2 regions of the Alkalibaculum bacchi genome follow, and region 2 is predicted to be linked to the other one. Evidence: riboswitches for the same ligand, from Rfam matches in the RefSeq annotation. Region 2 holds a riboswitch; the other holds the start of a gene.
The links. A riboswitch is a leader RNA that binds a small molecule or an ion and turns the genes downstream of it on or off. The one in region 2 is predicted to bind FMN.

Region 1: another riboswitch for FMN. It lies ahead of DES36_RS00475 (ECF transporter S component); the one in region 2 lies ahead of ribD (bifunctional diaminohydroxyphosphoribosylaminopyrimidine deaminase/5-amino-6-(5-phosphoribosylamino)uracil reductase RibD).

Annotation. Positions count from the first base shown of each region.
Region 1 is NZ_QNRX01000001.1:97,963-104,885, forward strand. Features, by position in the region: gene tsaB (tRNA (adenosine(37)-N6)-threonylcarbamoyltransferase complex dimerization subunit type 1 TsaB) at 1-171, opposite strand, end outside; gene tsaE (tRNA (adenosine(37)-N6)-threonylcarbamoyltransferase complex ATPase subunit type 1 TsaE) at 198-641, opposite strand; gene DES36_RS00465 (homocysteine S-methyltransferase family protein) at 782-2,524, opposite strand; gene DES36_RS00470 (alpha/beta-type small acid-soluble spore protein) at 2,795-2,980, shown strand; gene DES36_RS00475 (ECF transporter S component) at 3,168-3,755, opposite strand; FMN riboswitch at 4,007-4,122, opposite strand; gene DES36_RS00480 (Tex family protein) at 4,283-6,436, opposite strand; one part of gene prfB (peptide chain release factor 2) at 6,558-6,923, opposite strand, start outside.
Region 2 is NZ_QNRX01000006.1:8,637-15,559, forward strand. Features, by position in the region: gene DES36_RS05560 (Fur family transcriptional regulator) at 1-281, shown strand, start outside; gene rbr (rubrerythrin) at 330-875, shown strand; gene DES36_RS05570 (DUF3842 family protein) at 1,280-1,705, shown strand; gene DES36_RS05575 (CooT family nickel-binding protein) at 1,698-1,886, shown strand; FMN riboswitch at 1,953-2,068, shown strand; gene ribD (bifunctional diaminohydroxyphosphoribosylaminopyrimidine deaminase/5-amino-6-(5-phosphoribosylamino)uracil reductase RibD) at 2,342-3,436, shown strand; gene DES36_RS05585 (riboflavin synthase) at 3,442-4,080, shown strand; gene DES36_RS05590 (bifunctional 3,4-dihydroxy-2-butanone-4-phosphate synthase/GTP cyclohydrolase II) at 4,306-5,505, shown strand; gene ribH (6,7-dimethyl-8-ribityllumazine synthase) at 5,523-5,996, shown strand; gene mltG (endolytic transglycosylase MltG) at 6,160-6,923, shown strand, end outside.

The DNA.
Region 1 (6,923 bases), on a different contig from region 2:
ATCTTTAAGTTCTAAACCTGAATTTTTTAGCACCTCTTCGATTAAAAGCATAAGCCTTTCTGAATGATTTTTTTTCTTAGAATGTATGGTAGTTTCACTATATAGTTTTTCTTCATCTGCTATTGCAGCAGTTGCAACTACAGTTGCAGTATCTAAGGCCAATATTTTCATAATATTCCTACTTTCTACGTTATACTTCATAAATGAATGTCATAATACTCTAAGCCTTTAAGAAGAAGGCTTCTCTTATTAAAATCTTCTGCCTTATTTAACGTAATCCATATCTTTTTCTGTGGTAGCTCATGAGCAATAATATCTGCCCACTCAATAATAATCACACTATCATCTCGGATGTACTCCTCAAAACCCATTGCAGATAATTCATCGTAATCACTTACTCTATAAATATCAAAGTGATAAACGAAACAATCATCTAGATGGTATTCGTTGACTAATGTATAGGTAGGGCTCGTTATATACTTGTCTTCTACGCCTAAGCCCCGAATGATTCCCTGGGATAATGCGGTCTTGCCGGCTCCCATTTCACCTTCGATACACACAATAGAACCAGGAGGGAGTTTTTGGCCTAGAGCAAATCCAAACTCATAAGTTTCCTCTGACGACTTGCTATTTATTTTCATTTGTTCTCCTTTCGTCAATAAGCGGAAAGCAGAAAGCAAAAAGCCGAAAAAGCAATTTGCTTTCTGTCAAATAATCTTTCCTTTGGAATTTCTGCTAAAGAGATGTTACATTTCGAAATAAATGAATTCCTAAGCTTATCTTATGATCTACTATTGGGAGCTACATCTACTTCAGTAGTATTAATACGATATTTCTTAGTATACTCTTTGCCATTAGGGTCTGTGCCTGTAAAAACTCTGTAGGCTTCTATGGTTTCAAGCATATCTTTATCATATACGTTCATCATGACTGCATCAAGACCTTTGGCTAAAGCCATTGCAAAATACGTTCGATCTAGCACCCTTCGGTTAGGTAAACTAAAGGACACATTAGCAACACCTAACATAGTCTTTACTCCTAGTTTCTTTATCTGTTCTACTACTTGTAGGGTATCCATCAAACTCTCTCCGTGTGTTTTAGCAGGAAGAGACAGACAGTCTACGATGATATCCTTTTTATCAATGCCATATTCTGAAGCCCTTTGAATAATCTTTTTAGCAATCTCAACCCTTTCTGAGGCCTTTTCGCAAATTCCCCTTTCATCAAAAGTCATTGCAATAACTAAAGAACCGTATTTTTGCGCAATTGGGAAGATCTTCTTCATACTCTTCTCTGTACCATTGACAGAATTAATGATTGCTTTTCCTGGATATACTCGCAAAGCTGCTTCAATGATTTCAGCGTGAATGCTGTCAATTTGAAGTGGTGCGTCTACGCTTGAAGCGATTTCTTCTATTCCACAAAGCATAGCCTCCATCTCGTCAACTCCAGGAACGCTAACATTTAAATTAATAATTTGTGCGCCACATTTTTTTTGTTTTCTAGCAGTGGAATAGAAAAAAGAATCCTTCTTATTTAAAAGAGCATCTGTATACTCTTTTCTTCCGGTTGGAACTAAGGCCTCACCCATGATGGTAATCCCTTCAAATAAGATGGGGTTTTTTGGTGATGCTGCAATGGTAAAATTTTTCTTTTCTTGAAGATTTAACTCCACATTTTGTAATAGTTTTTTACATTCTGCAATATGAAGTGGTGTTGTTCCGCAACACCCTCCAACTATGGATACTCCCATATGAACCATCTTTTTCATATTTTCAGCAAATGCCTTTTCATCAATATCATAGTGAGTTTGATTGTCTACTACTATTGGAAGCCCAGCATTAGGCTGCGCAATAATTGGTGTAGAAGAATAAGCCACGATCTTTTCAACTATAGGAAGTAATTGTTCTGGGCCAAAGGAACAATTAATGCCTATAGCATCTACTCTTAAACCTTCCAATACAGCTACCATAGTCACTGGATCTACACCAAACATGGTTTTTCCGTTTTTGTTAAAAGTCATCGTGCATACAATTGGTAAATCGGAATTTTCTTTTGCTGCTAAAACGGCAATTCTTGCTTCTGAAATATCCGTCATAGTCTCAACTATAATGAGATCACAACCTGCTTTCTTTCCAGCTAGAACTTGTTTTTTAAATTGTTCATACGCTTCATCAAAGGTCAAATCTCCAATAGGCTCCATCATTTTTCCTAAAGGTCCTATATCTAATGCCACATAAGCGTCTTCTGCTACTTCTCTAGCATTATGAACCCCTGCAGTAATAATCTCTTCAAGGGAATAATTGCTCCCCTTTAACTTAAAGTCATTGGCTCCAAAAGTATTGGTAGTAATTACATTTGCTCCAGCATGTACATATTCTTTGTGAATTTTTTGAATGAGTTCTGGTTTCGTTATATTAAGTTCATCTGGAATCTTAGCTTCTGGTGCCTCCGCTTGAATCCTCGTTCCCAAAGCTCCATCAAAGATGAGTAATTCCCGTCCTAATTTGTCTATTATATCCATTTTTCTATTCTCCGCCCCTTCTTTTTTAAAATATTTAATAAACTTATTAACTTATTAAATATTTTTCATCTTTCAACAAATCATATATGTATTATAACAATATTGTGCTTTAAAAAAAACTTATTTCAACTATTGTTCAATAGTATTTACAAAAATTGTAATCAAAAATCTCTTTATATCTTTGATTCAATACTACAAAATATTACCAGATTATTTTTTTGAAATAGATACAAACTATAACTACACCAACAAATAAAGGAGGCAACAAAAATGAGTAGAAGAAAACAAAAAGCAGGATTAGAAAATTTTAAACAAGAATGTGCTAATGATTTAAACATTAATTTGAAACAAGGCTACAATGGAGATTTAACTTCTAAGCAAGCTGGCTCCATTGGTGGAGAAATGGTTAAGAGAATGGTTCGTTCTTACGAAGAAAAAAATATGAATAATCAATAATAAAAAATGTGCCTTGGTTGCTAGTCATTAGTTTCTAGTCACTAGCACTAATGTATTTCTTTAGGGTCTAAATGCTTCATTTACGCTTAAGTGTCTAATAAATCATTAAATCCTAAAGTAAAATTTTCAATAAAAGACATGAAAGCGTCCCTCTATGGGACGCTTTCAACATTCTAATTTTCGAAATTTATTTATGTAATATAGGAGATACTTTTTTATACATTAACATAGTGATAATAGAAATACCTAAAGTTTTTAATATATTAAATGGTGTAATTCCGTATAATATTAATGTTAAATAGTCTTTTATAGCCGGATTCACTACAGAGCCCATTCCTACAATTGCTTCCATTGGCATCATGGTCTCGTAAAATGGAAGAGTAATATAATAGTTTACAAATCCTGCAATGATAATCATGCTTATGGCTCCTACTGTCAATCCAGTAATTGCATTTTTCTTTGTTTTCTCACGTTTATAAATCATTCCTATAGGAATGACCCAAGCACAACCTATAAGGAAGTTTGCCAATTGTCCTACCCCACCTGTTTCCGATCCTTTTACAATAAGATGCAAAATATTTTTGATGAACTCGATAAGTACACCAGCTACTGGACCCATAGAAAAAGCACCTAGTATAGCGGGAATATCGCTGACATCAATTTTTAAAAACGCTGGAAATAACATAGGAATAGGAAAATCAATATACATTAAAATAAATGCAATTGTACTGAGAACTGCTATTCTCACCAAATATTTTGTTTTGTTGCTAGCCATAATAAAGCCTCCTTAAATTATAATTGGAATAATTACTCTCATGTGGATAAGAAAGCGCCTTCGGCACTTTAGTCGTTCATCTTTAATCCTTAGCATTCGGGCATTCCTTTTGGGTCAAAATCCTTCGCTTGCGCTCAGGATGACTAGGAAAGAGCTAGGTCAAAAGTGGGACTTTCGTATTCAATAAAAAACCAGCTCTCAATTACTCAAGGGCTGGTTTTATACTAACTTAATATTAACGTAAGTCAAATATTAATCCTCTCTCATCCAGACTTTACTGTCGGTCTTGGAATTGCACCAAGTCAACCTAAAAAGGCTCGCGGACTTTACCGCCGGTCGGGAATTGCACCCTGCCCTGAGAATTTAATTATTCTTTTATGAGATAACTATAACATACTCGGCATAAGAGTGCAATGCCTTTTTAACTATAGTCGAACGGTTGTTTTTTAACAGTAGTTAAACCATTGTTGAACAGTCGCTAGACAGTAGTCAAACAATGGCTTAACCATAGTTTAACTATCGTCCCACTATTGCTCTTCTTTCATACTAAGTGAAATTCGTCCTCTCTCTACGTCTACTCCTATGACTCTTACTTTGACAATATCGCCTACTGCCACTACATCCATAGGGTTTCTGACAAATTTATCGCTTAATTGTGAAATGTGCACTAATCCATCTTGATGTACTCCTATATCTACAAAAGCGCCAAAGTCAATTACATTACGTACAGTTCCTGTCAGTACCATACCTTCTTTAAGGTCTTTTACTTCCATTACTTCTGTCTTAAAGATTGGTCTATCGAATTCATCTCGAGGATCCCTTCCTGGTTTTTGAATTTCTTTTAGGATATCCACAAGGGTTAGCTTTCCAATGGACAAATCATTAGAGAACTGTTCTATATTTACCTTACTAAAGGCTTTACCTATTTCAGAATATTTTGTTCGTATATCTTCAATTTTATAATTGAAATGATCTAAAAGCCTTATTGCATCTTCATAAGATTCTGGATGCACGGCAGTATTATCTAAGGGATTTTCGCCTTCTGAAATCCTTAAAAAGCCTGCCGCTTGTTCAAAAGCCTTGTCCCCAATTTTTTTTACCTTTTTTATGGTAGCTCTATTTGTAAAAGGACCATTTTCTCTTCTATATTCAATAATATTTTGAGCAGTTGTATTGTTAAGACCAGAAATATTTTTTAAGAGAGACACAGACGCTGTATTAATATCTACTCCAACGCTGTTCACCACGTCTTCAATGACTCCATCTAATGATTTTTGAAGCTCTTTTTGATTTACATCGTGTTGATATTGTCCTACTCCTATGTGCTTTGGATCGATCTTTACCAATTCAGCTAAGGGATCTTGTAATCTTCTAGCAATAGAAATAGCTCCTCTTAAAGATACATTGATATCTGGAAATTCTTCATTGGCTAATTTTGATGCAGAATATACAGATGCCCCTGCTTCATTGACTACTAGGTATTCTACTTTTAAATTGTTCTTCTTAATAAAACCTGCCACAATGATTTCTGATTCCCTAGAAGCCGTTCCATTTCCTATAGCAATTAATGTAATAGCGTGGTTTTTGACAAGGCGTAAAAGGGTCTTTTCAGATTCTTCAATCTTATTCTCAGGAGCAGTAGGATAGATCGTAGCCGTATCTAAAAGTTCTCCAAATTCATCTACTACAGCTAGCTTGCAACCTGTACGAAAGGCTGGATCAAAGCCTAAAACCACCCGACCTTTTACTGGTGGCTGCAATAAATAGTTCTTTAAATTAGTGGCAAATACCTTTATAGCTTCTTTTTCCGCTACTTCAGTAAGGGTAGAACGGATTTCTCGCTCTATTGAAGGAAAAATAAGTCTCTTATAAGAGTCTTTTATAGCATCTATCATAAATTGATTTGTGTGTTCATTTAAGAGTTTGCTGTTTAAATACTGCAAAATTCTTTCTTCATCCATCTGAACCTTTACATTCAGTATGCCTTTTTTCTCTCCACGATTCGTTGCTAGTACTCGATGATTTGCAATTTTATTTACTTTTTCAGAGAAATCGTAGTACATCTCAAATTCTGTGATCTCTTCCTGCGATTTCTTCGAGTAAGTGGATGTAAGAAAACCATATTCAAAGACGAATTCACGAATCTTTTTACGATACTCAGCCTCATCAGATATATCCTCAGCTATAATATCCATAGCTTTGATTACAGCGTCTTCTCCAGTTTCAATTTTCTTTTCAAGATCAATGTATTTCTTACCTTCTTGAAGAATCTCTTCATCTGTGGATATTTGCAGTCGAATAAGCGTAGCGAGTGGCTCTAAACCTAATTCTCTAGCTATAACGGCCCTAGTCTTTCGTTTTTGCTTATACGGAAGGTATAAATCCTCAACTTCTTGGAGGATTCCCGCCATTTCGATTTTTTTAGTTAGTCCATCTGTCAATTTACCCTGGTTTTCAATAGAACGGAGGACTTCTTCTTTTCGTTTTTCTAAATGCCTTAAATACATTAATCTTTCATCTAATTCACGAAGAGTAACATCATCTAAATTTCCAGTGGCTTCCTTGCGATATCTAGCAATAAAAGGAATCGTATTTCCCTCGTCGATGAGATGAATTGTAGTCTCGACTTGATTTCTTTTTATATTAAATTCTTTTGTAATTTGTTCTATAATCTTATTCAAATAGTAAAACTCCTTTTTTAGTCTCTAGTCAATAGTCATTAGTCACTAGCTTGCATGTATTCCTTTTGAGTCTTATATGCTACCTTCGGGTAACTAAGTGCTAGAGACTAGGGTCTAATGACTAAAGACTAGCTTTGAGGTATTCATTTATAAATAGCTCCAAATCCCCGTCCATAACAGCTTGCACATTTCCCGTTTCTGCATTCGTGCGATGGTCCTTGACCATGCTGTACGGATGGAATACATAGGACCTGATTTGATTTCCCCAAGCAATTTGTCCGTATTCTCCTTGGATATCTTCTATTTTTTCTTTGTGTTCTCTCTCTTTGATTTCTACAAGCTTACTTAATAGCATTTTCATAGCTGTCTCTCTATTTTGAATCTGAGAGCGTTCGTTTTGGCATTGAACGACGATGCCTGTAGGGATATGAGTAATTCGAATAGCCGATTCCGTTTTATTGACGTGTTGACCACCTGCCCCACTAGA
Region 2 (6,923 bases):
CTCTATCAAAGACTACGATCTATAATACTTTGAAGATTTTTATAGAAAAGGGCCTGGTAAAATTAGTCACTATCGAAGATAATGAAACGAGATATGATGTAGATACAAACAATCATGGTCATTTTAAATGTGAAAATTGTAGAAAGATTTATGATTTTCCTGTAAACTTAGAATACGATCTTAGAGATGAGTTAAATGGTTTTCAAATCAAAGAAAGAAGTATTTATTTTAAAGGTATTTGTGGAGCTTGTAATAATGAACTTGATAAAGTAAAAGAATAGAATCACTTTATCAAGTTACTTATAAAAAACAATTCAGGAGGTTTTTTAATGAAAGAGTATAATTTAAAGGGAACAAAAACAGAACAAAATTTAAGAGATGCCTTCTCTGGTGAAGCGCAAGCCTATACTAAATACAGCTATTTTGCTAGTGCTGCAAAAAAAGAAGGCTATGAACAAATCATGGGCATTTTTGAAGAGACCGCTAAAAATGAAAAAGAGCACGCAAAATTATGGTTTAAATATTTAAAAGGTATTGGTACAACTGCAGAAAACTTAGTTAGCGCAGCAGAAGGTGAACACTACGAGTGGACTGATATGTACGAAAGAATGGCAAAAGAAGCTAGAGAAGAAGGCTTTGATGAAATCGCTGATAAAATGGAAGGCGTTTTAAAAATCGAAAAAGAACATGAAGAAAGATACAAAGCTCTCTTGGATAGAGTAGAATCGGCAACCGTATTTATTGGCGACGAAGAATATACAGTATGGAAGTGTAGAAATTGCGGACACATCCATATTGGAAAAGAAGCACCAGAAATTTGCCCTGTATGTGATCACGCAAGAGCACATTTTGAAAGAAGATTAATCAACTACTAAAAAACAGGCTTACGCCTGTTTTTTTGGTTAGTCGGTTGGTTCGTTGGACGGTTGGGAGGGAAAACGCCTAAGCTGAAAGCTCAAGGCTGAATGCGGAAAGCTATAAGTTCGAATGTTAGAAAACCCAGATGGTTAGTTGGTTTGTTCGTTAGGAAAGGCAATACTCGCCTTCAGCGAGCTATGCTTTTGCTTACCACCTTACCACCTTACCACCTTACCACCTTAATTTTTCTATTGACTGATATTCTCTTAACGTGCTATATTATAAGTAGCGAATCATGAAGATTCTACTAAATTACAAAGAAGAAACAGACTCATGAAGGGACTGGCTAGTTGCTGTGCCCAAAAATGAGTTTTTTTATTTTATGGCAACTTTTGCCACTGTGGAAGGGAGAACAATTAGCATGAAAATTGCTGTTATAGACGGACAAGGTGGCGGTATTGGACGAGTAATCATCGACAAAATGCGCAACACCCTACCCCGGGACATTCATATCATCGCATTAGGAACCAATTCTCTGGCTACTGCTGCTATGTTAAAAGCAGGGGCAAACGAAGGAGCGACTGGAGAAAATCCTATTGTAGTTAATGTTTGTGAAGTTGATATAGTGGTTGGCAGTATCGCTATTTTAGCAGCTGACGGATTAACGGGAGAAGTAACAGATAAAATGGCTAATGCCATCGCTCGAAGCAAAGCAGCTAAAGTATTCATTCCGTTAAATAAATATAATATCCATGTAGCCGGCGTAGTAAACGAGCCATTGCCACATTATATTGAAGATGCTATAAAAATCATAAAAGAAATATTAGGAGGATCTAAAAATGTGTGAAGCAAATGTGTATTTATTAGAAGACGATGGTGTAAAAACTCTACTTTTAGAATCTGTTGATCGAATTATTCCTCAAGGAGAGAATCTCTACCTTGAAAATATATTTGGTGAACGAAAGACCATTAAAGCACAAATTGCTGAAATGGCACTTGTTGATCATAAAATCATTCTCAAACCATAATAAGCGCGAAGCGCATAATTCCTATTGACATAAATTTATCCATATGTTATATTGTACTCAACTTAATAAATACTTCAGGGCAGGGTGCAATTCCCGACCGGCGGTAAAGTCCGCGAACCTATTTAGGTTGACTTGGTGAGATTCCAAGACCGACAGTAAAGTCTGGATGGAAGAAGTAGTAAACACGGCGTACACAATAGATGTCTTTTATTTGTGATTACTAGCTATTTTAAGCTCTGGAATATTTATTCCAGAGCTTTTTTGCGTGAACCAGTGAGCCAGGCGACTGCCAAGATGCAGAATGAGTGAAAACGTCCTTAACAAGCAACAATAAGGATATCTCAAAATTACATGAAAAACCCAAAAATGTATAAGCTATCTAAAGCAGTGTTACTTTTTTATCTCAAATGTAATTTTTATACATATTTTAAATTATTTTGAAGAAGGTGATTTCAATAGATACTGTGTATATGCAACGAGCACTTGAATTATCTAAGAAGGGTATAGGCTATACAAACCCGAACCCCCTAGTTGGTGCTGTAATCGTAAAAGAAGGGCGAATTATAGGAGAAGGTTATCATAAGTATCTTGGGGGACCACATGCTGAAATTGATGCTTTTCAAAATGCTATAGAGGATGTATCAGGCTCTACTATGTACGTGACTCTAGAACCTTGTTCTCATTATGGACGCACTCCCCCTTGTGCTGAGACCATTGTAAAAAACAAAATATCCAAAGTAGTCGTGGCCACAACAGATCCCAATCCTTTAGTAGCAGGAAGGGGAATTCAAGTGTTAAGAGAACATGGCATAGAAGTTATTACAGATATACTAAAAGATGAAGCCATGAAGATCAATGAAATATTTATTAAGTATATAAGCACAAAAAAGCCTTTTTGCATTATGAAGACAGCAATGACTTTAGACGGAAAAATTGCCACAGCAAGTGGCCAATCAAAATGGATTACAGGAGAAGCTTCTAGAACCGTCGTTCATCAACTTCGCCATCGGGTATCTGGTATTATGGTGGGCATTGGAACCATTTTAAAAGACGACCCCTCTCTGACCACTCGGTTAGATGCAATAGAAGGAATGGACCCTATACGAGTTATCGTTGACAGCAAGGCTCGCATACCGTTAAATGCAAAGGTTCTTAATCTTAAGTCTAATGCTAAGACCATCATTGTTACTACAGAGCTTGCAGATTCTAAAAAACTAAAGGCATTAAAAGAGAAAAACGCCAAAATTATCATTACTCCCCTAAAGAACGATAGAGTGGATCTGCCTTATTTAATGAAGCAACTAGGAGAAATGGGTATGGACAGCATCTTATTAGAAGGTGGGTCTGAATTGAATTTTAGCGCTATAGAGTCCTCTATCGTAGATAAGGTAATTGCTTTTGTAGCACCTAAAATTGTGGGCGGCAAACTTTCAAAAACACCTGTAGGTGGCCTAGGGATAGAGCATTTATCTGAAGCTTATGTTTTAGATGATTTAAAGGTATCCATAGTAAGCGAAGACATTATGATAGAAGGATATCCTAGGAGGTAATATACATGTTTACAGGATTAGTAGAAGAAATTGGCATCGTTAAAAACATACAAAAAACAAGTCAATCAGCCAGGATTACTATAGAGGCTAGTATTGTTTTAGAAGACGTAAAACTAGGCGATAGCATTTGTACAAATGGAGTGTGCTTGACCGTAACAAATCTTCAGAACAATCGTTTTTCCGTAGATGTAATGCCAGAAACCGTTCGCGCTAGCAGCCTGAAATCTCTACGCTCTGGCAGTAGCGTAAATTTAGAAAGGGCTTTAAAGGCTAGCGACCGTCTTGGAGGTCATATTGTCTCTGGTCATATTGATGGCGTAGGCATTATTCAACATTTTAAAGAAGAAGAAAACGCTACGTGGATTACCATTGCAACGCAGCAAAGCATTCTTAAATACATCGTAGAAAGAGGGTCTATCGCTATTGATGGTACAAGTTTAACCGTTGCATATGTAGACGATAGAGTATTTAAAGTGTCCATCATCCCCCATACAAAAGAAAAGACTATCCTTCTAAGGAAAAGAATAGGTGATGAAGTAAATCTTGAATGTGATGTAATAGGAAAATACGTGGAAAAGCTTACAAGATACAGCAACGATAGCACTATAAATATGGATTTCCTAGCAAGCAATGGATTTATTTGATGCCGGCAATTAGCGACCAGCCACCAGCATTCAGCTATCAGCACTTTAGGGCTAAGCTTCGCGGGTCCAAAAATCCTTCACTGGCGCTCAGGATGACAATGCAGGAGTTTGGGTCATTGCTCTGGCTCGGAGACGAGTTTCCGCTTTCAGCTTTCCGCCATGTACTTCAATAAGCAAGAAAAGACTAGATAATAAAAACAAAGAAGAAAAAAGGAGTTGTATAGATTGTACAAATTTAACACTATTGAAGAATCATTAGAAGATATCAAAGAGGGTAAAGTCATCGTAATCGTCGACGACGAAGGTCGAGAAAATGAAGGGGATTTATATGTCGCTGCTGAGAAAGCAACTCCAGAAAGCATTAACTTCATGGCAAAATACGGCAGAGGCCTTATTTGCACTCCTATGAAAAAACAAAGATTAGAAGAATTGAAAATTCCTCAAATGTCACATATCAATACAGACCCAAAATGTACTGCCTTTACTGTTTCAGTAGACGCTAAAGAGGTCGCTACAGGAATTTCTGCTTATGAAAGATCGAAAACCATTATAAAGCTAACACAATCAGATGCTAGCAATCAAAGCTTCACTAGCCCAGGACATGTATTTCCTTTAGCAGCGGTAGATGGAGGAGTTCTAAAGAGAGATGGTCATACAGAGGCAGCTGTAGATTTAGCTGAATTAGCTGGACTTTATCCTGCTGGTGTAATCTGCGAAATCATGAACGATGATGGAACTATGGCAAGAGTTCCTGAATTAATGGAGTACGTAAAGATTCACAACTTAAAGATTATTACGATTGCAGACTTAATAGAGTATAAAAAAAAACAAGAAAAGATCGTTGAAAACTGTGCTAGAGCTCAGATGCCTACAAAATACGGGGAATTTGAAATCGTCGCTTTTAGAGAAAAACACTCAAATTTAGAACATGTAGCTTTAATCAAAGGAGATATTTCTAATAGCAAACCTGTACTTGTACGAGTTCATTCTCAATGCTTAACAGGGGATGTTTTTCATTCATTAAAATGTGATTGTGGTCAGCAATTAGAGCAAGCTATTAAAAATATAGAAAAAGAAGGTCGTGGAGTACTCTTATATTTGAATCAAGAAGGTAGAGGGATCGGACTTGTAAATAAAATTAAAGCTTATACTCTGCAAGATCAAGGTATGGACACCATTGAAGCAAATCTTGCACTAGGATTTCCTGAAGATTTGAGAGACTATCAGGTTGGCGCTCAAATTCTACAAGACTTAGGCATTAAGAAAATAAAGCTTATGACTAATAATCCACAAAAGATTTACGACCTCTCTTTGTACGGTATGGACATCGTAGAAAGAGTGCCGATACAAATAGAAGCAAATATCAAGAACGAAGCTTATCTCATGACAAAACAAGAAAAAATGGGCCATATTACCCATTATTAAAATAGGAGGAATGAAAAATGAAAGTATATGAAGGAAAATTGATTTCAAAAGGAAAAAAGTATGGTATTATCGTGGGTCGATTTAATGAATTTATCGGAAGCAAATTGCTCTCAGGAGCTATAGACGGATTAAAAAGGCATGGTGTACAAGAGGATGAAATTGAGATTGCATGGGTGCCTGGCGCCTTTGAAATCCCTTTAGTAGCTAAAAAAATGGCTGCAACAAAAAAATACGATGCAGTGATTTGTTTAGGTGCGGTCATTAGGGGGTCCACTTCTCACTACGATTTAGTTGCAGGTGAGGCTACAAAGGGAATTGCTCATACGTCTCTAGAAATAGGCTTACCCATTATTTTTGGCATCCTAACAACAGAAAATATTGAGCAAGCCATAGAAAGAGCAGGTACAAAGTCAGGAAACAAAGGCTATGATGCCGCTACTACGGCAATTGAAATGGTCAACTTATGTGAGCAATGGCCGAACAATGGGTGACGGTAGTTAAACGATAGTTGAACAATTCTTCATTGCATCTGTTTAATTATTTAAAAAGTTCCGCTTTCCACATTCAGCTTTCCGCTATTATGTTTTTTCTTCTCAACTGGTATATTTCCATGTTGTTATAGAGATAATAGGAGTAATAATGGGGTGCGAGAAGATGATTTTAAGAAAAAGAATATTATTTATTATTGCTATTCTCTTGTTTATTGAGCTGTTAGTGCTTACCTATGTTTTTCTCCTCTCCCCTACTAATCATGCAGTAGGGGATTCTTTCTTTGAAGTAAAATCTGGAACAAATATGGATAAAATTGCGCGCAATCTAAAAGAGCAAGATTATATTCGAAGTGTGTTGGCCTTTAAACTCCACCTTCGATTAAATCATATAGATAATTTTAAAGCAGGCAATTACAATCTAAAAACTACTATGAATGCTAAAAACATTGCACACAAATTGTCAATTGGAGATTCTGATCAAAGAGATATTAAAGTAACTTTTCCAGAGGGCAAAACATTAGTAGAAATGGCAGAGATCTTATCTCATCATACAGACTTTACGAAGGAACAGATTATTCAAGCATGGAACGAACCTGACTTTATAGACCAAATTATTAATGAATTTGATTTTATAACGGAAGAGATTAAAAATCCTGGTATATCCTATCCACTAAATGGATACTTATTTCCGGATACTTATTATATAAAAGATAAGAATACTCCTCCTCAAGATATTGCATTAAAACTAATTCAAAGAATGGAGCAAATGATTTTACCTTATTCAGATCATATAGATGCTCAAAACTCTTCTGTACATGAAATACTCACTTTGGCTTCTATTGTTGAATATGAGGCTAAGTGGGACGAAGATCGCCCACTTATTGCAGGTGTCTTTCATAATCGACTAAAAAACAATATGAGATTAGA